DNA from 3 places in the Luteibacter sp. NPDC104163 genome. Region 2 is predicted to be linked to each of the others. Evidence: predicted binding sites of a transcription regulator. Region 2 holds the regulator's gene; each other region holds the start of a gene.
The links. Region 2 encodes FliA, which starts transcription of late flagellar genes. Its sites were predicted from a motif close to TAAAGTTTNNCNNNCNNNGGCCGATAA; they were not measured.

Region 1: fliK (flagellar hook-length control protein FliK) is a predicted target of FliA. The motif match lies at 5,164-5,190, and genes of this name have one in related genera.
Region 3: ACZ6YI_RS06185 (chemotaxis protein CheW) is a predicted target of FliA. The motif match lies at 2,317-2,343, and genes of this name have one in related genera.

Annotation. Positions count from the first base shown of each region.
Region 1 covers NZ_JBVJMK010000001.1:460,382-467,777, reverse strand. Annotated here, with positions in the region: gene ACZ6YI_RS02090 (bifunctional aspartate kinase/diaminopimelate decarboxylase) at 1-863, shown strand, start outside; gene murL (UDP-N-acetyl-alpha-D-muramoyl-L-alanyl-L-glutamate epimerase) at 860-2,209, shown strand; gene murD (UDP-N-acetylmuramoyl-L-alanine--D-glutamate ligase) at 2,196-3,548, shown strand; gene ACZ6YI_RS02075 (flagellar biosynthesis protein) at 3,680-3,943, opposite strand; gene fliK (flagellar hook-length control protein FliK) at 3,940-5,103, opposite strand; gene tgt (tRNA guanosine(34) transglycosylase Tgt) at 5,230-6,363, shown strand; gene yajC (preprotein translocase subunit YajC) at 6,505-6,843, shown strand; gene secD (protein translocase subunit SecD) at 6,904-7,396, shown strand, end outside.
Region 2 covers NZ_JBVJMK010000001.1:277,783-285,178, forward strand. Annotated here, with positions in the region: gene ACZ6YI_RS01165 (chemotaxis protein CheA) at 1-1,114, opposite strand, end outside; gene ACZ6YI_RS01170 (protein phosphatase CheZ) at 1,122-1,763, opposite strand; gene cheY (chemotaxis response regulator CheY) at 1,773-2,174, opposite strand; gene ACZ6YI_RS01180 (RNA polymerase sigma factor FliA) at 2,205-2,936, opposite strand; gene ACZ6YI_RS01185 (MinD/ParA family protein) at 2,933-3,808, opposite strand; gene flhF (flagellar biosynthesis protein FlhF) at 3,878-5,224, opposite strand; gene flhA (flagellar biosynthesis protein FlhA) at 5,325-7,396, opposite strand, start outside.
Region 3 covers NZ_JBVJMK010000003.1:288,706-296,101, forward strand. Annotated here, with positions in the region: gene ACZ6YI_RS06180 (methyl-accepting chemotaxis protein) at 1-1,709, opposite strand, end outside; gene ACZ6YI_RS06185 (chemotaxis protein CheW) at 1,756-2,268, opposite strand; gene ACZ6YI_RS06190 (chemotaxis protein CheA) at 2,445-4,421, opposite strand; gene ACZ6YI_RS06195 (response regulator) at 4,463-4,825, opposite strand; gene ACZ6YI_RS06200 (STAS domain-containing protein) at 4,841-5,158, opposite strand; gene ACZ6YI_RS06205 (hypothetical protein) at 5,249-5,794, opposite strand; gene queA (tRNA preQ1(34) S-adenosylmethionine ribosyltransferase-isomerase QueA) at 6,056-7,117, opposite strand; gene ACZ6YI_RS06215 (response regulator transcription factor) at 7,230-7,396, opposite strand, start outside.

The sequences.
Region 1 (7,396 bases), 180 kb from region 2:
TCCTGTTCACGCCCAACTTCGCCGCGCGCCGCGATTTCGAGGCGGCCCTGAAAACCCGCGCCACCATCACGATCGATGCGCTGCACCCGATCGAACACTGGGGCGACCTGTTCCGTGGCCGCGAGATCGTGCTGCGCGTCGACCTGGGGCGGGGCCTTGGCCACCACCAGAAGGTCAAGACGGGCGGCACCGGCAGCAAGTTCGGCGTACCGATCGAACAGGTCGACCGCTTCCTCCGCCTGGCGGACGACGCGGGCGCCCGGGTGATCGGCCTGCACGCGCACCTGGGCTCCGGCATCCTCGATGCCGCGCACTGGGGTGAGGTGTATTCGCAGCTAGCCGCGCTGGCCGAGCGCATCGGCACGATCAGCGTGCTCAACATCGGCGGTGGGCTCGGCGTGCCGTCGCACCCCGGCGAAACCGCGCTGGACATCGTCGCGCTCGACCGGGTGCTGATGGCGGTTCGCCAGGCCTATCCGCAGTTCCAGGTATGGATGGAGCCGGGCCGTTTCCTCGTTGCCGACGCCGGTGTGTTGCTCGCCAGGGTGACCCAGGAGAAGGAGAAGGGCAGCAATATCCGCTACCTCGGCCTGGATACCGGCATGAACAGCCTGATCCGCCCGGCGCTGTACGACGCGTGGCACGAGATCGCGAACCTCTCCCGCTTCGGCGAGCCGGCCACGACCATGTACCAGGTGGTGGGGCCGATCTGCGAGTCAGGCGATATCCTTGGTTCCGACCGGCGCTTGCCAGAATCATTCGAGGACGACGTGATACTTGTTGCACAGGGAGGCGCCTACGGCGCCGTGATGGCGTCGCGTTACAACCTGCGCGACGTAGCCGATGAGGTGCTTCTGCCGTGACGACCACGCTCGCCGATCCGCGCGAAAGCCAGCGTTTTCGCTTTGTCAGCCATCGCTATGCCGATGGCGTGGCCGAGCTGGCGTACGCGTTCGACGATGGCCCTGAACTGGTGGAGCGGATCACGTTCCCGGGTGCCCCCGCCATCCCGGCGGGGCGCGAGGCGGCCTTCGCGGCCGCCCTGCGCCTGCTGCACCTGGTGGCCGGCGTCAGCTACTACAAGGCCGGCATCCCACCCTCCCTCGTGGTGGAAGGCGAGCCGCTGGACGAGGAGGGCGCGGCGATGTTCGACGCGCTCTACCTCCACGGGCTGGCCGAGTTCGCCTACCGCAACCGCCTGGACCTGCGCAGCCGCATCCGTTTCCCGCATAACGGCGTGAAGACCGGCAGCGCACCGGCCATCGGCCTGCCGAAGCGGTCGCTGCTGCCGATCGGTGGCGGCAAGGATTCCGTGGTCGCCGTGGAAGCGGTGAAGTCCATCGGTGCCGATGCCACCGCTACATGGGTCGGCAATTCGCCGCTCATCGCCGAGTGCGCCGCGCGCACGGGGCTGTCCACGCTGAACATCTCGCGTGAGCTGGCGCCCGGCCTGTTCGAACTGAACCGGATGGGTGCGTGGAACGGCCACATCCCGGTCACGGCTATCAACTCCGCGATCCTCGTCGTGGCGGCGGTGCTGTATGGCTACGATTCCATCGTCTTCGCCAACGAGCGCTCCGCCTCCGTGGCCACGCTGGAATACGAAGGCCAGGAAGTGAACCACCAGTGGAGCAAGGGCTTCGGCTTCGAGAAGACCTTCCACGACTACGTGCATTCGCACGTCGCCGCCGACCTCGATTACTGCTCGCTGCTGCGCCCCTGGTCGGAGCTTGCGGTGACCAGCGCGTTCGCGCGCCTGGGGGGCGAGTATTTCAACGTGTTCTCGAGCTGCAACCGCAACTTCCGCATCCTCGGGCCCAAGCCCGCGGATCGCTGGTGTGGGCAGTGCCCGAAGTGCCACTTCGTGTTCCTGGCCCTGGCGCCGTTCATGCCCAAGCCGCGCCTGCTGCAGATCTTCGGCCGCAACCTGCTCGACGATATCGACCTGGCGGAGGCGTTCGATGCGCTGCTCGAATACCGCGACCACAAGCCGTTCGAATGCGTCGGTGAAGGTGCCGAGGCGCGCGCCGCGTTGTATGCGCTCTCGAACCGGCCGGAGTGGCAGGAAGATGCGCTGGTGGCGCGCTTCCGCAGCGAGATCCTCCCGCAGCTGGACGTCTCCGAGCTCGCCCTGGAGCCGTGGCTGAAACCCGGCGCCTCCCACCTGGTGCCTTCGCGCCTGCTTGGAGCGCTGGATGCGCTGGGCTGACCTCACTGGCAAGCGCGTCGCGGTCTGGGGCTTTGGCCGCGAAGGCCGCGCCGCGCTCGATGCGCTGGCGCGACGCCTTCCCGGGCAGGCCGTGGATGTCTACGTCGGCACCGACGAAGCGGACGCGGCGCGCGCGGCCTATCCGCACGCGCGGGTGATCGCCGCCGCGCCCGATGGCGAGGCGCTGTCGGGCTACGACATCGTGATCAAGTCGCCGGGTATCTCGGCGTACAAGCCCGAATTGCTCGAAGCGCAGGCACGTGGCACGCGCTTCACTTCCGGCACCGCGTTGTGGTTCGCGGGCCATGCTGGCGCGCGCAGCGTCGCGGTGACCGGCACCAAGGGCAAGAGCACGACCTCCGCCCTGCTTGCGCACCTGGCGCGTTCGCTGGGCGTGCGCACGGCGCTGGTCGGCAACATCGGCATGCCGTTGCTCGAGCTGGACGAAGGCGAGGCCGACCTGTGGGTCATCGAACTGTCGAGCTTCCAGACGGGTGAAGCGCTGGGCGTGGATCTCGGCGTGGTCACCAGCCTGTACGAAGAGCACCTCGACTGGCACGGCTCCCGCGAGCGCTATGTCGATGACAAGCTGAAACTGATCGCCGCGTCCTCGCGCGTGCTCGTCAATGCCATGCAGCCCGTGCTCCTCGCACGCGCCGCGGAGCATCCCGGGTTGAACACGTTTGGCGACGAGGCCGGGTGGCACGTTGCCGATGGCTGGATTCGTTCCGGTGCCGAGGACGTGATCCGCGCGGATCGCGTCGCGGCCCCGGGCCTGCACAACGCGCTCAATGCGTGTGCCGCGCTGGCCGCGCTGGAGCTCATGGGACTCGACGCGCGCGCCGCGGCGCCCGCGCTCGCGACCTTCGTGCCGCTACCGCATCGCCTGCAGCCGCTCGGTGAGCGCGATGGATTGCGCTGGATCAACGATTCGATCAGCACCACGCCGCTGGCGAGCCTCGCCGCGCTGGAAAGCGTCCACGACGAGCACGTCGCGCTCATCGTCGGCGGGCATGATCGCGGTCTCGACTGGACGGTGTTCGTCGATGCGATGCGCGGGCATGCGCCGGACGCGATTATCTGCCAGGGGAAGAATGGCCCGCGCATCGCGGATGCGCTGGAGGCGGCGGGCGTAGCGAACGTGTATCGGGCCAGCGACCTCGCCGCGGCGGTGGGTGCGGCGCGCAATGCACTGCAAGGCCGCGGCACCGTCGTGCTGTCGCCGGGCGCACCGAGCTTCGATCAGTTCAAGGACTACGCCGACCGCGGCAGGCGGTTTGCGGAGATGGCGGGTTTCGAAGCGGGTGCGGCCAGCATCCAGGGCCTGGGCATCCTGTAATCGCGCGCAAGCGCGCTCCCACAAGGGCACCGCCCCTGTATTAGTCGCGCGCAAGCGCGCTCCCACAGGGGCATCGGCGCTGTGGGAGCGCGCTTGCGCGCGATAGCCTACGAAGCGGCGACGCCGTACGCCTAATCGTGCGTAGCGTTCAACAACGTCCCGACCACCGCCGCGAGCGCCGCGTACAACTCCTTCGGCACGTCATCACGCAAGCGCACCGCGGCCAGCAGCGTGGCCACCTGCGGATCGAGATGCGGTGCCAGGCCCAGGGACTGGGCACGCTCGAGCAGCGCTTTCACGCCATCGGCGTCAATGCGCTGGGTGTTGCCCTGACTGGTAGGCGAGGCCATCCGCAGCGTGACGCTGCGGCGCGGGGAAGGGAGCTGCTGGGTCATGCGCGTGCTTCGAGGAGGACGGCGCTATAGGCGCTCGTCGGCACGGGCAGGCCGTGCATGCAGGCAAAGTGATCGAGCTGCAGGTTGCTCTTCTCGAGCACGCGGCGCAGCGTGGTGAATTCATTCTCGAGGCGCGCGACCGTCTCCGGGTACTGCGCCCAGAGGCGCACGGCGACGCGCGACCCGCGCAACTGCACCTCGCCCTGCACGGCGCCCAGCGTCGGCGGGTCGATCGCAAAGCCCACGGTCCACATGCCATCGGGTTCCGCGGCGGAAGGCTTGCCTTCCTCGATGCGCAGCTGGAGCACGTCGTAACCACGCACGCCCGTCAGCGGGATCTCGACCATCCACAGGCCTGCCTGCGGCTGCGATTCGAGCTGGCCGATCTCCACGCGCGACAGCGCGGCGCGCACATCGGTGCGCAGGTGCGCGACGAGCCCATCCGCGGTGTCTTCATCCGCCAGCAGCTCCTGTGCGCGCGGCTGCGCGACCAGGGCGCGCTGCGCGAGCGGCGGCGGGGTGTCGGTGAACGGCCGCGAGGGCGCCTGGATCATCGCCTGGCGCGTCTGCGGGATGTCGTTCAGGGCACGGCGCAGGTTCAGCAACGCCGCCTTGAAATCGTCGGTCGCCGGCGCGTCGTGCTGCGCCTCGGCCAGGTGGGCTTCGAGGAAGGCACCGCTCTTCGCGATCGCCTGCTTCATGCCGTCGGGCGTGCCCAGGTCCGCTGGCTTGCTGATCGAGGACTCGAGCGTCGCCAGGGCGGTCCGCAGCGGTTCCGGCAGCACGCGGGCGACCGGCCGCCGGGCGAGGGCGGAGAGCACGCTCAGGAGCTGTGAGTAACCGTTCTGCATGGGCAGCCGTTCGCGCAGGCCCTGCATGGCCACGCGCTCATCGGTGTTGCCGACGACCACCTCCAGCTGCGGCTGGGCGCCCTGGGTCATCACGCGCACCTGGAATTGCTGGGGCAGGGACGTACCCGCCGCATCCGCCTCCACGGCCATGCCGCCGATATCCAGGAGGACCTTGCCCACGTCGACCTGGGCCAGCAGGCGGGCAGACAGCAGCGTACCCACCGCCCAGGTCTGGGTGGTGGCTGCCGTGGTACCCGCGGCCGCGCCGGCCCAAAGCTGGGCGGCGAGGCTGGTCGGCTGGATGATCAAGGGCAGGTCCTCCGGGGGCCTGGGCGGCATCCGTCGTGGACGCGCTCCTGTGTGTCGTAAGAATCGGCTGATTCCCCGGAACCTTTAGGTGACGGGCGGCCTGGCCAGACGGGGTAGAATGGGCGGATGAGCAACCTCCCTTTCGAACTCCTCGCCACCGATGGCGCGGCGCGGCGCGGCCGCCTGCGCTTCGGCCGCGGCACCGTGGAAACCCCCGCGTTCATGCCCGTGGGTACCTATGGCTCGGTCAAGGCCATGACGCCGCGCGACGTGCGCGACACCGGCGCCGAGATCATCCTTGGCAACACGTTCCACCTGTTCCTCCGGCCCGGCCTCGACATCGTTGGCGCCTTCGGCGGCCTGCACAAGTTCATCGGCTGGGATCGGCCGATCCTCACCGATTCCGGCGGCTTCCAGGTCTTTTCGCTGGCGCATAAGCGCAAGATCACCGAAGAAGGCGTCACGTTCGCCTCCCCGGTCGATGGCTCGAAGGTCTTCCTTTCGCCCGAAGTGTCCATGCAGATCCAGACGGTGCTGGATTCCGACGTGGCCATGATCTTCGACGAGTGCACCCCGTACCCGGCGACGGAGAAGGTGGCCTCGGACTCGATGGAGCTCAGCCTGCGCTGGGCCGAGCGGTCGCGCCGTGCCTTCAACGACCTGAAGAACCCGAACAACCTGTTCGGCATCGTCCAGGGCAGCACCTACGAGAACCTGCGCCGCCGCTCGGTCGAGCAGCTGGTGGATATCGGCTTTGATGGCTACGCCGTGGGTGGCCTGGCGGTGGGCGAGCCCGAGGCGGAGCGCAACCACACGCTGGACTTCACCCTGCCGCTGTTGCCGAAGGAGCGCCCGCGCTACCTGATGGGCGTCGGCCGGCCGGAGGACATCGTCGAGGCCGTGCGCCGCGGCATCGACATGTTCGACTGCGTGATGCCGACCCGCAACGCGCGGAACGGCTTCCTGTTCACGGATGCCGGCACGTTGCGCATCCGTAACGCGAAGTTCGCGACCGATACGCGCGTGATCGAGGAGGGTTGCGACTGTTACGCCTGCGCCAACGGGTTTAGCCGCGCCTACCTCCGCCACCTGGATCGCTGCAACGAGATCCTCGGCAGCCAGCTGGCGACCATGCATAACCTCCGCCACTACCAGCGCCTCATGGCCGGGCTGCGTGGAGCGATCGAATCCGGGACCCTCGACGATTTCGTGATGGCGTTCTACGCAGCGCGCCGCAAGGGCGAGGTCGACGGGGTATAAGGCCTTGCGGGGCGCCCGGGGCGCCCCCAAAGCCTTGGACTGGCGCGGTACACGGCCGCCGGGGGGCGTGGCATAATCCACGATCTTTTTACGTGAGCGGTCGCTTTTTGCTTGGCCGTTCCATGACTTGCGAGAAATCTGATGAGCCTTCTGACCCACGCCGCCATCGCCCAGGCCACGGGCGCCGCCGCCCCGCAGGGCGCATTTGGTGTGTCGCAGCTTCTGATCATGGCGCTGCTGTTCGGTGTCTTCTACTTCATGATGATCCGCCCGCAGATGAAGCGTCAGAAGGAGCATCGCGCCCTCCTGTCCGCCCTGGCCAAGGGCGATGAGGTGGTGATGAACGGCGGTCTGGCCGGTCGCATCGAGGAAGTGGGCGATTCGTTCGTCAAGGTCGAGATCGCGCCGGGCGTGGTCGTCCAGATGCAGAAGGGTGCCGTCACCCAGGTGCTGCCGAAGGGCAGCCTCAAGAAGAACTGAGTTTTCTCTCAGACGCGTCAGCCGCGGCCGCCGGGCGGCCGCTCCCACGGAATGTAAGGCATGAGTGATTTTCCACGCTGGAAGTACGCGCTGGTTGTGATCGTGTTGCTGGTCGGCATCGTCTACGCGTTGCCGAATGTCTTCCCGCCCCAGCCGGCGGTGCAGATCTCCGGTAACCGCGGCGCGGCGGTTGACGCGACATTGAAGAGCAAGGTCGATGCGTTGCTGGCCACCGCCAAGGTGCCGGCCCTGGCGGTCGACGTGAACGAAAAGGACGGCCGCCTCCTGGCGCGCTTCGGCAATGTCGACCAGCAGGCCAAGGCGTCCGATGCGCTGCGCACGGGCCTCGGCGACAACTACACGGTGGCGCTGAACCTTGCCTCCACCGTGCCGTCGTGGCTGCGCTCCATCCATGCGAACTCGATGCCCCTGGGCCTCGACTTGCAGGGTGGCGTGCACTTCCTGATGGAAGTGGACCAGAACAGCGTCATCGACACCCAGGAAAACCGCTACACGGATGACATCCGCGCGCTGCTGCACGACAAGGGCGTGC
Region 2 (7,396 bases):
TGCGCAGCACGGCGTTCTGCAGGTCTTCGGCGACGCGTTCGAGTTCGCCGATGGCGCGTTCCATCGGGTCATTCGTGCCGCGCGGCGCGAGGTTGGTCAGGCGGTTGCGGACCAGCACCAGTTCGCCCGCGGCATCGACGAGGCTGTCGAGGCGGTGGGTATCGACGCGGACGGTGGTGTCGGCGGCGGCGGTGGGCTGGCGTTTTTCGGTTGAAGCCGCCGGCTTTGGCTTCGCCGGGGCAACCTGCTGCGGTGCCGTCGCTTGCGCGGGTTCGGCTTCGGGGAGCGCGGGCGAGCCCGCTCCCACGACCGCAACGGGCGGCGCGGCTAACGTGGTATCCGCTGCCGTTCCGCTGGGGGCGCCGGTGCCGTAGAGCTGGTCGAGCAGCGCTTCGAACTCATCGTCGCTGATGGTGTTGCTTTCGGGCGCGGCAACGGGTTCCGTCGCTTCAACGACGACGGCTACCGGCGTTTCAGCCGCACCTTCGGCGCCTTCAGCGCCGGGGGCGCCGGTGCCGTAGAGCGAATCCAGCAGGGCTTCGAATTCGTCGTCGGAGATGGTGCCCGAGGTGGCCGGAGCCGGCGCGCGCTCGGTGCGCGCGGCGTCGAGCAGCGCTTCGAACTCATCTTCGATCGGGTCGTACGGTTTGGCGGGCGGCGCCGCGACGGCGGGTGCCGCCTTCGGCGCAGTGACCGGCACGGCGAGCGCGACGGGCGCCGCCGATGCGGCGCGGCCCGGGATGACCAGGCGATCGAGCAGCGAACGCGGCGCAGGCTCGGCCTGCACGCCGGCATCCGCCGCACGCATCATGTCGTTGAGCAGGTCGAGCGACTCCAGCAACGCGTCCATCAGGCCCGCGTTGAGCACGATCGCGCCATTGCGCGCTTCGTTCAGGAGATCTTCCGCGCGGTGGCAGAGTTCCACCATGGCGTTGAGGCCAAGGAAGCCCGCACCGCCCTTTACGGTATGGAACGCGCGGAACACCGCGTTCAGGAGCTCGCTGTCTTCCGGAGAGGCTTCGAGATCCACGAGCTGTTCGCCCAGGGTCTCGAGCAGTTCGCGCGCCTCGATCAGGAAGACGTTGAGCAGCTCGTTGTCCAGCTCCACGCTCATGGCGGACTCAGAAGCCAAATTCGCTGAGGAGGCGATCCACTTCGTCCTGGCTGACCTTGTCGGCGGCCGGCGTATGGGCGCCCGCGAGCGAACCGGTGAGGCGCACCAGTTCCACGAGCGACGATTCCACCTTGGCCATGAACGACTCCACCTGGGCGACGCGCTGGCCGGAGAGATCCTGCCAGGACTGTGCCTCGACCATCTCGCCGAGCCCGATATCGCAGCTCTGCGCGAAATCGCCGACGCGAACGGCGAGCGACGTGGCGTTGGCGGTGAAGGCGGGATCGGCCTGGTCGAGCACCAGCAGCTCGTCGGCCTGCTTCGCCAGCGACTGTGCCTGCGGGCGCAGCTTTTCGCTGAAATCCAGCGTGCGGTGCGCGGCCTGCGAGCTCATCTCGAGCACATCGCGCAGGTGCTTGCGCGCATCGCTCATGGTGCCGGGCACGCCATCGCCCGAGATATCCGAGGCAAGGCGGCGCGCCGATTCGTGCAGGTCACGGGCGAGGTGGCCCAGCGCCAGGAACAGGTGCTGCTCGCGGCTGCGGATCAGCTTGTCCAGCGCCTGCTCGAAAGCCACGCTGTCATCGGCGTCGAGCAGCTCGCGCAGTTCGGGTGCCACGTCCTGGCCCGCGGAAATCATCGTATTCATGTCAGTCCCTTAGCCCGCTGCCGCGGCGAGTCGTTCGAAGATCTTGTCGAGCTTTTCCTTCAGCGTCACCGCGGTGAACGGCTTCACGACGTAACCATTCACGCCGCTCTGCGCGGCCGCGATGATCTGGTCGCGGTTGTTCTCGGCGGTGACCATGAGCACCGGCAGGGATTTCAGGTTGGCATCCGCACGGATGGCACGGAGCAGGTCGATGCCGGTCATGTTCGGCATGTTCCAGTCGGTGACCACCAGGTCGATCGGCTGCGAGCGCAGGAGCGCCAGCGCCGCGTTGCCGTCTTCCGCTTCCTGGATCAGCGTGTTGGTAAAGCCCAACTCCACCAGGAGGTTACGGACGATGCGCCGCATGGTGGAGAAATCGTCCACCACGAGGATTTTCATGTTCTTGTCCAAAGCGTTCTCCGCCTTACTGCCGCGTATTTCTTAGTGTTTGTCTTTCCAACCCGACATGCGTGCCCGGAGACGGATCAGCGCCTGGCCATGGATCTGGCAGACACGTGATTCGCTTACTCCCAACACCGCACCGATTTCCTTCAGGTTGAGTTCTTCATCGTAGTACAGCGACATCACCAGCTTTTCGCGCTCGGGCAGCCCGTCGATCGATTCGGCCAGCGCATGGCGCATGCCGTCCTGCTCGAACAGGCCATCCGGGCCCGTGGCGTCCGGGTCGGCCACGTCGATCGCGGAGCCTTCGTCGCCTTCGGGCGCCGTGAGGCTCAGCAACCGCGCGCTCGCCGCGTCGGCCAGGATCTGGTTGTATTCCATGGCGTCGATGCCAAGACGCTTCATCACTTCCACGTCGTCGGCGTCGCCACCCGTTTCGTTCTCGATCTGCCTTGTAACTTCCGCCACCTCGCGCAATTTCCTGTGGACGCTGCGCGGGGTCCAGTCCGTCTTGCGCAGTTCATCCAGCATGGCGCCACGAATGCGGATGCCCGCATAGGTTTCGAAGCTGGCCGCGCGAGTCGGCGAATAATTCCTTGCCGCCTCGAGCAAGCCGATCATCCCGGCTTGCATGAGGTCGTTCGCATCGACGCTGGGTGGCAGGCGGCCCATCAGGTGATAGGCGATCCGGCGCACCAGCGGCGCGTGCGTTTTCACCAGTTGATCGGCCGGAACCTTAGTAATTTCAAGGTATTCGCTCGCGACGCTCACAACGGCAGCCCTCCCCCCACGTGTTCACGCCCGGCAAAAAAGCCGATGCGACCCTGACCACGGGGTTCGGGTTCACCCCATGTATCGACCGACCTGGCCAAATTCTTGAATCCCACCGCCGAGCGGCTGCTCGGCCACGCATCGACCACCGCCGACTGGCGACGGATCGCCTGGCGCAGGTACTCGTCGTGGGGGACCATGCCCATGAAATCGAGGGAGACATCCAGGAACCGGTTGGTCACCCGCGAAAGCTTTTCGAACAGCTGGCGCCCTTCCTGCGCATGGCGGACCATGTTGGCCACGATGCGGAAGCGGTTCACCGCGAACTCGCGCGACAGGACCTTGATCAGCGCGTAGGCGTCCGTCAGCGAGGCCGGCTCGTCGCAGACCACGACCACCACTTCGTCCGAGGCGGCGGCGAACATCGACACGCTGTCGGAAATGCCGGCGGCGGTATCGACGATCAGGTATTCGGGGGCCAGCGGGTATTCGTCGAACGCGCGGATGACCGCGGCGTGCTCGATGTTGGGCAGCTGCGCCATGCGCCGGGTGCCCGACGTGGCGGGAATCACCTTCAGGCCATGCGCCGCCTCGAGGATCAGGTCCTCGATGGCGCACGCGCCTTCGAGCATGTGCCCGAGGTGGCGGGTCGGCTGGAGGCCCAGCAGCACGTCGATGTTGGCCATGCCAAGGTCGGCATCGAGCAGGAGGACGTCACGGCCGCCCATGGCGAGGGCCATGCCGAGGTTCACGGCCACCGTGGTCTTGCCGACGCCGCCCTTGCCGCCCGCGATCGCGATGCTGCGCGTGGGCCGGCGGTCGGCGAGCCAGTTGAGTCCGGCGGCCTGCGAGTTGTCGACGTGTGTGGTCATGAAGGAATTCACTGCCGGTGAAGAAGTTGCGGATGCGGTTGCCAAAGTCACGTTCGTCAGAATGTGCGATCAGGCCATGGCCGGGGTGGACGACGCGAAGCCGAAGCGATCGGCAAGTATGGCGTCATCCGGCTCGTCGTTGCGCTGCTTGAGCATCTGGGCTGCCAGGCAGACCAGTTTGCGCGCGTCGGCGGAGGCGATGTCCTCGGGCACGCGCTGTCCATCCGTGGTGTAGTCCAGCGGCATTCCGTGCCGGATAAGGGCCGAGAGCGCGCCGCCGAGCAGCGGCGTCTCGTCGAGTTTGGTAAGGATGGCGCTCTGCGGCTTCAGCGGAGCGTAAGCGCGCATGGCGTTGTCGATGGCCTGGGCCTGCGCATTCGCGGCGACGACCAGGCACACGCGCACATCGGCCATGGCGCGCAGCGTTTCGAACTGCTGCTGCAGCTTCGGATCGTTGCCGGCGAGGCCGGCGGTATCGATCAGCACCGTGTGCTTGCCGCGCAGCTGCAGCAACACGTTGCGCAGGCTCTGCGCATCGTGCGCGTTGTACACGCGCACGCCGAGCAGGCGGCCGTAATGTTCCAGCTGCGCACCGGCGCCGATGCGGTACTGGTCGGCACTGATCAGCGCCACGTTGGAAGCGCCATGGCGCAGGACCGCGCGCGCCGCCAGCTTGGCAATGCTCGTGGTCTTGCCGACGCCGGTGGTGCCGACGAAGGCGGTGATGCCGCCGCCGACGGTGTCAAAGTTGCGGCCGCTGGTGCGGATGTTGCGCGAAAGAATGCCCAGCGGCAGGTAACGCGCCTGCTCGGCCGTCATGTTCTCGGGCAGCTCGGCGCACAGGGCGCGGGCGACGTCGCCGTCGATACCCAGGCGGGTCATCTCGCGGAGCACGCGGGCGTGCAGCGGCTGCTGGCGATCCTTCTGGTTCCAGGCCAGCGCGGAGAGCTGCACTTCCAGCATCTCGCGCAGGTTGTTGATCTCGGCGCGCATGCCGTTCACCGCGGTGTCGTTCTGCGGCGCGGTCACCGTGGCGGCGCGTACGACGTCGGCGACGCTGGCGGCCAGCGCGGCGGAGGACTGGCGCTGCGGCGCATTCGGTGCGGCCGGAGCCGAACGGGCGGCGCGTTCGACGGCGGCGGCCGTCGCCGCACGGGCCTGGTCGACGCGCGCCATGCGCTCGGCTTCGCGGTTATCGCGGGTGGCACGGATCGTCTCGGCCTTCTCTTCCGCCGGCGGCTCGAACGCAAAGCCGGCTTCGCGCACCAGCGCTTCGTCGTAGTCGAGCGCGGCGATGATCTCGATGCCGTCATCCAGCCGACGCGTGGACAGGATCACGGCGTCCGGACCCTGCTCATCACGCACCTGGCGCATGGCCTGGCGCATGTCGGGAGCAACGAATCGTTTGATTTTCATGCGTTCGATCCTGTCTTCGTCGATCGGCGCCCCGCTTGCCTGCGGCGCCACCTTGTTCTGTCACGTCCGCCGGGGCAAATCCCCGCGCGGTGTCTCATTCCTATCGTCCCAGGGCCGTCACCAGCTTGACGCGGCGGTTGTCCGGAACCTCGTTGTACGCAAGTACATGCAGGTTTTGGGCCACATGCCGCGTGAAACGCGAAAGCCATGGACGAAGTGCCGGCGAGACCAGCAACACGGCCGGTTCGCCCGCCGCTTCCTGGCGGCGAGCGGCGTCCGCGACGTTCTTCTGCAGACGATCTGCCAGGCCCGGCTCGACCGCCGCGCCGGCGGGACCACCGCCCTGGAGCGACTGGAGCAGGATCTGTTCGAGTTCCGGTGCCAAAGTAATGACGGGCACCTCGGTGCCGAGGCCGGCGATTTCCTGGACGATCTGGCGACCCAGGCCGACACGCACGGCGGCGGCGAGCACGCCCGGGTCCTGGCTCTGCCCCGCGTTCTCCGCCAGCGATTCGACGATGCCGCGGAAGTTGCGGATGGGCACGCGCTCGGCGAGCAGGTTCTGCAGCACCTTCACCACTGCGCCCAGCGACAGGCGCTTCGGCACCAGGTCTTCCACCAGCTTCGGGGTCTGCTGGGCCAGGCGGTCGAGCAGCTGCTGGACGTCCTGGTGGCCGATGAGCTCGTGCGCGTGGTTCTGCAGGATGTGGGAAAGATGGGTCGCGATGACGGTGGCCGGATCGACCACGGTGTAGCCCAGCGTCTGCGCGTGTTCACGCAGGCCCGGCTCGATCCACACGGCATCGAGGCCGAAGGCCGGGTCGCGCGTGGCGATGCCGTTGATCGTGCCGTGCACGCGGCCCGGATCGATCGCAAGCATGCGCTCGGTGTGGATCTCGGCCTCGCCCATGGGCACGCCCATCAGCGAGATGCGGTAACCGTGCGGCGCCAGGTCCAGGTTGTCGCGGATGTGCACGGACGGCACCAGGAAACCCAGTTCCTGCGAGAGCTTGCGGCGCACCGACTTGATGCGCGCCATGAGTTCACCGCCCTGCGCCTTGTCGACCAGAGGGATGAGCCGGTAACCGACTTCGAGGCCCACGGTGTCGACCTGGGCCACGTCTTCCCACGAGAGCTCGAGGCGTTCGGCCGGCGGCGCGGTTTCGAGCGCGGCCAGTTCGGTGCCCGGCGCGCCCGGGGTGCCCGCGGCGGCGCCGGCCGGCATCAGCTTGCGCTGCTGCAGCTTCCACGCGCCGAAGCCCGCGATACCGGCGAGCAGCAGGAACGGGATATTCGGCATGCCCGGGATGAGACCCATGGTGCCGAGCACGGCGGCGGCGACGGCCAGCGCCTTCGGCTGGCTGAAGAGCTGGCCGAACACCTGCTTTCCCATTTCCTGCGACTTGGACACGCGGGTGACGATGACCGCCGTGGCGATCGAGAGCATCAGGCCCGGCACCTGGGCGACCAGGCCGTCACCGATGGTCAGCAGGGTGTAGGTGCGCGCGGCTTCGCCGGCCGAGAGGCCGTGCTGGAACATGCCGATGAAGAAACCACCGAGCATGTTGATGACGAGGATGAGGATACCGGCCGTGGCATCGCCGCGGACGAACTTGGACGCACCGTCCATCGAGCCGTAGAAGTCCGCTTCCTCGCGCACTTCCTGGCGGCGCTCACGCGCCTGTTCCTGGGTGAGCAGGCCGGCGTTGAGGTCGGCGTCGATCGCCATCTGCTTGCCGGGCATGGCATCGAGGGTGAAGCGGGCGGTCACTTCGGAGACGCGGGTGGCGCCCTTGGTCACGACCACGAAGTTGATGATGGTGAGGATGGCGAAGACGACGAAGCCGACGGCGAAGTTGCCGCCGATGACGAACTCGGCGAACGCCTCGATCACCTTGCCGGCCGCGCCGGGGCCGTTGTGGCCGTGCAGCAGCACCACGCGGGTCGAGGCGATGTTCAGCGCCAGGCGCAGCAGGGTCGCGAACAGCACCACGGTCGGGAACGAGGCCAGCTCCAGGGGGCGCATCACGTACATGGTGGCCAGCAGGATCACCAGCGACAGCGCGATGTTGAACGTGAACAGCAGGTCCAGCATGAAGGGCGGCAACGGCAGCATCATCATGCCGAGCATGATCAGCATGGCGATGGGCGCGGCCACGCCACGGCGGCCGA
Region 3 (7,396 bases), on a different contig from region 2:
AACTCCTTCCACACACCGGCATCGCCAGCGGCTTCGGCCGGGCGCTGCGTGCGAGCGGGAGCCGGCTGGCTGCGCACCGACGCGAAGACGGTTTCCATTTCCTGCTGGGTCGGGTCCTTGCGGGCGGCCTTGCTGGTCGTGGCGGCGGCGCCGCTCACCTGGAAGAACGACACCTGGCGGCTGAGCTCCGTGGCCTGCTCGTGCATGGCACGGGCGGCGGCGGCGGATTCTTCCACCAGCGCGGCGTTCTGCTGGGTCATCTCGTCCATCTGCAGCACGGCGTGGTTCACCTGGTCGATACCGGCGGACTGCTCCGAGCTGGCGGCGGCGATCTCGGCGACGATGTCGGTCACCTTCTTCACGCTGTCCACGATCTCGGCGAGCGCCTTGCCCGACTGGTCGACCAGCTCCGAACCGGCCTTCACCTTGTTCGCGCTGTCGTTGATCAGGCCCTTGATTTCCTTCGCGGCACCGGCCGAACGCTGGGCCAGGTTGCGCACTTCGGTCGCGACCACGGCGAAGCCGCGGCCCTGCTCACCGGCACGCGCCGCTTCCACCGCGGCATTGAGCGCCAGCAGGTTGGTCTGGAACGCGATTTCGTCGATCAGGCTGACGATGTCGGAGATCTTCTTCGAGGAGCTGTTGATCTCGCGCATGGCGACGACGGTCTGCGCGACGACTTCGCCGCCCTTCTCCGCCTGCTCGCGTGCACCGCGGGCCAGCTGGTTCGCATGGCTCGCGTTTTCGGCGTTCTGCTTCACGGTGGAGGTCATTTCCTCCATCGACGAAGCGGTTTCTTCGAGGCTCGAGGCCTGTTCCTGCGTGCGCTGCGACAGGTCGTCGTTACCGCGCGAGATCTGCTGCGCGGCGGTGCTGACCGAGCCCGAGCCGTGGCGCACTTCGGAGACGATCGCGGCAAGGCGCTCGTCCATCGCCTTGAACGCGGCCTGGAGCTGGCCCAGTTCGTCGCTGCGGGTGACCTTGATGTCGTGACCGAGCTTGCCGTCGGCAATCTTGTTGGCGACATCGACGGTGTGCGACAGCGTGCGGATGATCGAACGCACGACCAGCACGGCGATCAGCAGGCTGACCAGCAGGCCGGCCGACAGCGCGACCACGACGAAGATCCGGATGGCGTGGTACTGCGAGGTCTGCTTGTTGAAGATGCCCTGCGCTTCGGCGCGCTTGGCTTCGATCAGCTTGGCAAGCTGCGACTGGCGATCCATGAGGATCGGGCGGACCGACAGCTCGATGATGTCCGAGGTACCTTCGTCGCCCTGCTTCAGGCCGTCGAGCACATCGTTCTTCGCCGAAGCGTAGTCGTCGTTGGTCGCCTGCCACTTGTCGTAGAGGGACTTGATTTCCGGCGACATCGGCATCTTCTTGAACTCGTCCTTCAGGACGCCCATCGATGCCTGGAGCTTGTCGTACTCAGCCAGCTTCTGCGCGACGACACTCTTGTCGGTCGCCTTGCTCGCGCCTTCGCTCAGCACGATGAACGCCATGAGCGACTGCGTGCTCACCTGGCTCAGCATGTTGGCCGGCACGAGCTCTTCTTCGTAGACCTCACGCATGCCTTCGTTCTGGATATACATGACGCCGAGGCCGATGGCCGCGCCACCGATCAACATGGCCGCCATCAGGCCGAGCACGCCGTAGAGACGGCCGCGGACCGTCAGGGCGGGGATCTTCAGCTTCAACTTCTTCATCACGATTCCAGTTCGAAGGTTTTCGAAGGCAAGTTCAACGCGGCCTTCAGGCCACGGCTTTCGTATCGGCGGAAGCCAGCGCGGCTTCCAGCATCTGGGCGTCCTGCGGCTGCAGCAGGCGGTCGACATCGAGCAGGAGCACCATGCGCTCACCGACCGAGGTCAGGCCCTTCAGGTATTCGGTATCGACCGTCGTGCCCATATCCGGCACCGGGCGGACGCCCGACGGCGAGACTTCGACCACGTCGGAGACGGCATCCACGACCACGCCGAACTGGCGGCCGGCCACCATGACGATGACGCAGACGGTGGTAGCCGTGTATTCCTCGCGGGCCAGGCCGAAGCGCAGGCGGAGGTCGAGCACGGGGACGATGGCGCCACGGAGGTTCAGCACGCCCAGGACATAGGACGGCGCCTGCGGGATGCGGGTGACCGGTGTCCAGCCACGGATTTCACGGACGGCGAGGATATCGACGCCGTATTCCTCGTTGCCGAGGTTGACGGTCAGGTACTGCGCGGCTTCATCGGCCACGGTGGCGGTGCTGGCTGGCTGGTTCATTGTGTTCCCACTGCGGATCGGTGCGGCGGTTCGGGACCCCTCAAGGGGGTATCGGCCGTGACCGGGGGACCTTTAGTGGGAATTTCGCGGGTTTCGCTGGGGCTTATCGCGCGCAAGCGCGCTCCCACAGGGCCGCGAAGCTCTTGTGGGAGCGCCCTTGGGCGCGATTCGCTGGATCAGGCCGCCTTACGGCGCCCCTGCATGCGAACGAGCCCGGTGATATCGGTGATCAGGGCCACCGAGCCGTCGGCCAGGATGGTCGCGCCGGAGATGCCGGCGACGCGGCGGTAGTTCGCCTCGAGCGACTTCACCACGGCCTGCTGCTGGCCAATGAGTTCATCGACGAACAGGCCGATGCGCGTGCCCTCGCCTTCCACCACGATGACGATGCCGTCCTCGATGGCACGACGCGGGCCTTCGCAGCCGAACACGTCGTACAGACGGATGATCGGCAGCCACTCGTCGCGGAAGCGGAACAGTTCGCCGCCGCCGACAACGCTGCGCAGCGCCTCGGGCTTCACCTGCACCGATTCCACGATGGAAACCAGCGGCACGATGTAGGTCTCCTCACCCACCGCGGCGGTGAGGCCGTCGATGATCGCAAGAGTCAGCGGAAGCGTGATGGTGAACGTCGTGCCCTGGCCGTACTTGCTGGAAATCGCGACGGTGCCGCCGAGATCCATGACGTTGCGGCGGACCACGTCCATGCCCACGCCACGGCCCGAGAGATCGGTGGTGGCGGCGGCGGTGGAGAAGCCGGCTTCGAAAATGAGTTCGGCGACCTGTTCGTCGGACATGCCATCGCCCGAGGCGATGATGCCGCGCTGCACGGCCTTGGCCACGATGGCATCGCGGTTCAGGCCGGCGCCATCGTCGCCCACTTCAACCACGATGGAGCCGCCGCGGTGGAAGGCCTCCATGCGCAGCGTGCCCGTATCGCCCTTGCCGGCCGCCAGGCGCTTCGCCGGCACTTCCAGGCCATGGTCGATCGCGTTGCGCACGAGGTGGACCAGCGGGTCGCCGATCTTCTCGAGCACGGTCTTGTCGAGTTCGGTGCCTTCGCCACGCAGGTCGAGCACCACTTTCTTGTCCAGCTTCTGGGCCAGGTCGCGGACCAGGCGCGGGAAGCGGTTGAACACCGTGCTGATCGGCAGCATGCGGATGCTCATCACGCTTTCCTGCAGCTCGCGCGTGTGGCGGCCGAGCTGGGCGAGGCCCTGGCGCAGCATTTCCAGCTGTGCGTCGGAGACGCCGTCGTGGAACTGGCTGAGCATCGACTGGGTGATGACCAGCTCGCCGACCAGGTTGATCAGCGTATCGATCTTTTCGATGCCAACGCGGACCGAGCTGGCCTCGCTGTTGGTAGCCACGTCGCGCACGGCGCGGGGTGCGGCGGGCGTGGCAGGAGCGGCGGGCGCGGCGGCCACGGGGGCCGGTGCCGCGACACGCGGGGTGATCGTGAGGTCGCAATCGCCATCCACCCAGTCGAACACGCCTTCCACCGCGGCGCGCTTTGCACCGGCGGCAAGGTTGAGCGTGTACGCAAGGTACGACGACGAGGGATCCATCTCCGCCAGCGGCGGCAGCTTCGACAGGTCGGCCGTGACCGTGAGCGGGCCCATGGCCTCGAGCTCGCGGAACATGCGCGCCGGGTCGTTGCCGGTCTTCAGCAGGTAATCGAACGGACGGAACGCGATATCCCAGCCTTCGATGGTTTCCGCCGGGGCGGCGGCCTTCGCGACCGCAGCCGGGGCAGCGGAACCGCCCGAGACCATGGCCGAGAGTTCACCGAGCAGCGCCTGGCTCTCGGCGGTGGCGCCGGGCTGGCCGGCCATCTGCAGCGAGAGCATGTCGCGGATGATGTCGCCCGAGCGCAGCAGCAGCTCGACCACGGCCTTTTCCATCGGGCGGCGGCCGCTACGGACCTCGTCCATCAGGTTCTCGGCCACGTGGGTGAACGCGGCGACATCGGCAAAACCGAACGTGGCCGCGCCGCCCTTGATCGAATGGGCAGCGCGGAACACGACGTTGATCAGTTCCGGGTCTTCCGCACCCTCGTCCAGCGCGAGGAGCGCCTGCTCCATGGCGTCGAGGCCGTCGAGGCTCTCTTCATGGAACGCCTTGTGGAATTGCGCCAGATCGACTTTGGACATGGGTAAACCCTGGAATAAACCGGAACGCTTGGAACTGTGGATTAACCGAGCACGCGGGCGACGGTGGCCAGCAGCTGGTCGGGATCGAACGGCTTGACCAGCCAGCCGGTGGCACCGGCGGCCTTGCCTTCCATCTTCTTGTTCGTGTCCGACTCGGTGGTCAGCATGAGGATCGGCACGCCGCTGTAGCCGGCCATCGTGCGCATCTCGCGCACCATCGAGATGCCATCCATCACAGGCATGTTCACGTCGGCCAGCACGAGGTCGAACTTGTGCACACCCGCCTGGTCCAGCGCCGCGCGGCCGTTATCGGCCTCTTCGACGTCATGGCCGGCGCCACGCAGGGTGAAGGCGACCATGCTGCGCATGGAAGCCGAGTCGTCTACCGCAAGAATCTTAGCCATCGGAGTGCTCTACCTTCAGTTCACGCCGGCCGGAGCCGGCAGTTCAATCAATGCATTAAGCCCGAGCACCGTGACGCCACGGCGAAGGGTATCGCTGGCACCCACCCAGGCCACCGGCACGCTGGCCGCGCGGGCATCCCGGCTGAACGCGGCAAGGACCTGCAGCGCGGCCGCATCGGCCTGCGCCACGGCCGTGCCATCGAGCTGCACGGGCTTGCCGGCGTTGAGCGCCGCGAGCAGGGTATCGCGCAGCGCCGGGGCGGCGCCGATACGCAGGTCCGCTTCCAGCGCAAGCGGCGCCGGGGTTGCGTCTTGGGAGGATTTCTTCGCCATGGTCTTACCGTGCCCGGGGGGTCGTTCGGATGGCTTATCGGCGCTGTGGAGGAAAGCTTTAGGGCGCGGTGTGGCCCCATGCATGGCGCCTCAGAACGTATGACGCCATGCAGTCTGCGACGAAACGAGTTCGCACACTGGACGTACCGCGTGGTGTTTCGTGCCGACGTACCGGCCTACCCGCCTTCCATCAAGGTGGTGTGGCAAGGCGTACAGGGTGGTAACGGAGAAAAAGCCGTCGCGGACGTACTGAAGGACCATGAGGGCGCTGTGCCCTACGGTGAGAGCAAGCTTGGTCTTTGAAGATTTTTCCGCCTCATAGATGGCGCCCGTCTCCTGAAGCTTGAGCCAAACGAGTTCGGCAACCGGCATCGGCTCCTTACGCATTGCAGCTGCCACGCGGGCGACCCAACCGCCATGGCGGGCCAGCACGTGTGCCTCACCCCAACCTACGTTCTTTCCGTGGTCGTGGAAACCACGAGCGAGGCGTATAGGGAGTTGCTCTGCGGGATAGGCGCCCGAGAGGCCGGTGGTGTCTAGAAATCCAAGGTCCGCACAGCCATTGACCTCCCATCGATCGTTGGCGTGGGGGCTCGGCGCGGTTTCCGCTCCGCCTGGCACGATGATTTGAGTCATCCCTGAAAATCCATTGACAATCCATTGGGTTACCCATAGCTTTATAACAAACCCACCGACGATTTACCCTCCCGCGCGGCAGTAGGGTGAGGTAGTACAAGGGGTCTGGAGCCTAAGACCGCAAGGTCCATCCAGTTCGAGCGAGGATCCGGATTCCGGATCGGTGAGCCATTTCGTATGGCAGCCGCGGGCGGCGCTCAAACTCTGAGGGGAGCCTATGGCTCCCCTCTCCTTTTTCAGCATCTCTGTTTTCGCGATGCCTTACGAAGATCGCGGCGGCAGGATCAGCATCGCATCGCCGTAGCTGAAGAAGCGGTAGCGCTGCAGGACGGCGTAGCGGTAGGCGTCGAGGATCGCTTCCTTGCCGGCGAGGGCCGAGACCAGCATCAGCAAGGTCGACTGCGGCAGGTGGAAGTTGGTGACCAGCGCATCGATGCTGGTGATCTTGTAGCCGGGGAAGATGAAGATCTGCGTTTCGCCGGCGAACGGGCGCAGCACGCCTTCGACGGTGGCGCTCTCCAGCGCGCGCACGACCGTGGTGCCCACGGCGATCACACGGCCGCCGTTCGCGCGGGTGTGGCGGATCTTCTCCACCAGCTCGGCACCGACGTTCAGCCACTCGCGGTGCATCACGTGGTCCTGGACGTTCTCCGCGCGCATCGGCTGGAAGGTGCCCGCGCCGACGTGCAGGGTGACATAGCCGAAATCCACGCCCTTGTTGCGCAGCTTTTCCAGCAGCGCTTCATCGAAATGCAGGCCCGCGGTCGGCGCGGCGACGGCACCGGGTTCGCGGGCGAACACCGTCTGGTAGCGCTCAAGGTCAGTCTCATCGGCGCTGCGCTCGATGTACGGCGGCAGCGGCATCTCGCCCAGGCGGCCGAGCAGCCGTTCCAGCGGCTCGTCGATCTCGAAGCGCAGGTTGAAGAACTCGCCATCGCGGCCCAGCACGGTGATCCGCGTGCCGTCGGCGAGCTCGATGATCCCGCCCTCCTTCGGCTTCTTGCTCACGCCCAGCTGGGCGCGCGCCTCACGGGCGCCGGTGACGCGCTCGATCAGGATCTCGACGGCGCCGCCGCTGTCCTTCCGGCCGTACAGGCGGGCCGGAAGGACCCGGGTGTCATTGAAGACCAGCAGGTCGCCCGGCTGGATCAGGTCAGGCAGGTCGTAGAACTTCCGGTTCGACTTTGAGCGGGCCGCCACGTCCACCACCAGCAGCCGGCTGCCTGAGCGGCGCTCGAGCGGCGCCTGGGCGATCAGGTCTGGCGGGAGGTCGAAGTCGAAATCGGATTTCTTCACGTAACTGGCCGGTGGAACAGGGGGCATGGGATTATGGCGCAATCGGGCATGAACATCGCGCGCAAGCGCGCTCCCACGGCCCGCGCCCTGTGGCCGGACCCTTGTGGGAGCGCGCTTGCGCGCGATTGGCCCGGCGGCCCTAGAGCCACCCCTTCTGCCGCGCCAGCCGGTACGCCTCAATCCGGTTGGCCGCGCCGAGCTTGCCAATGGCCTCGGAGAGGTAGTTGCGCACCGTCCCGTGCGAGAGGTTCAGCTGCGTGCCGATGTCGCTGGCGGACTGCCCCTCACCCGCCAGGCGCAGCACCT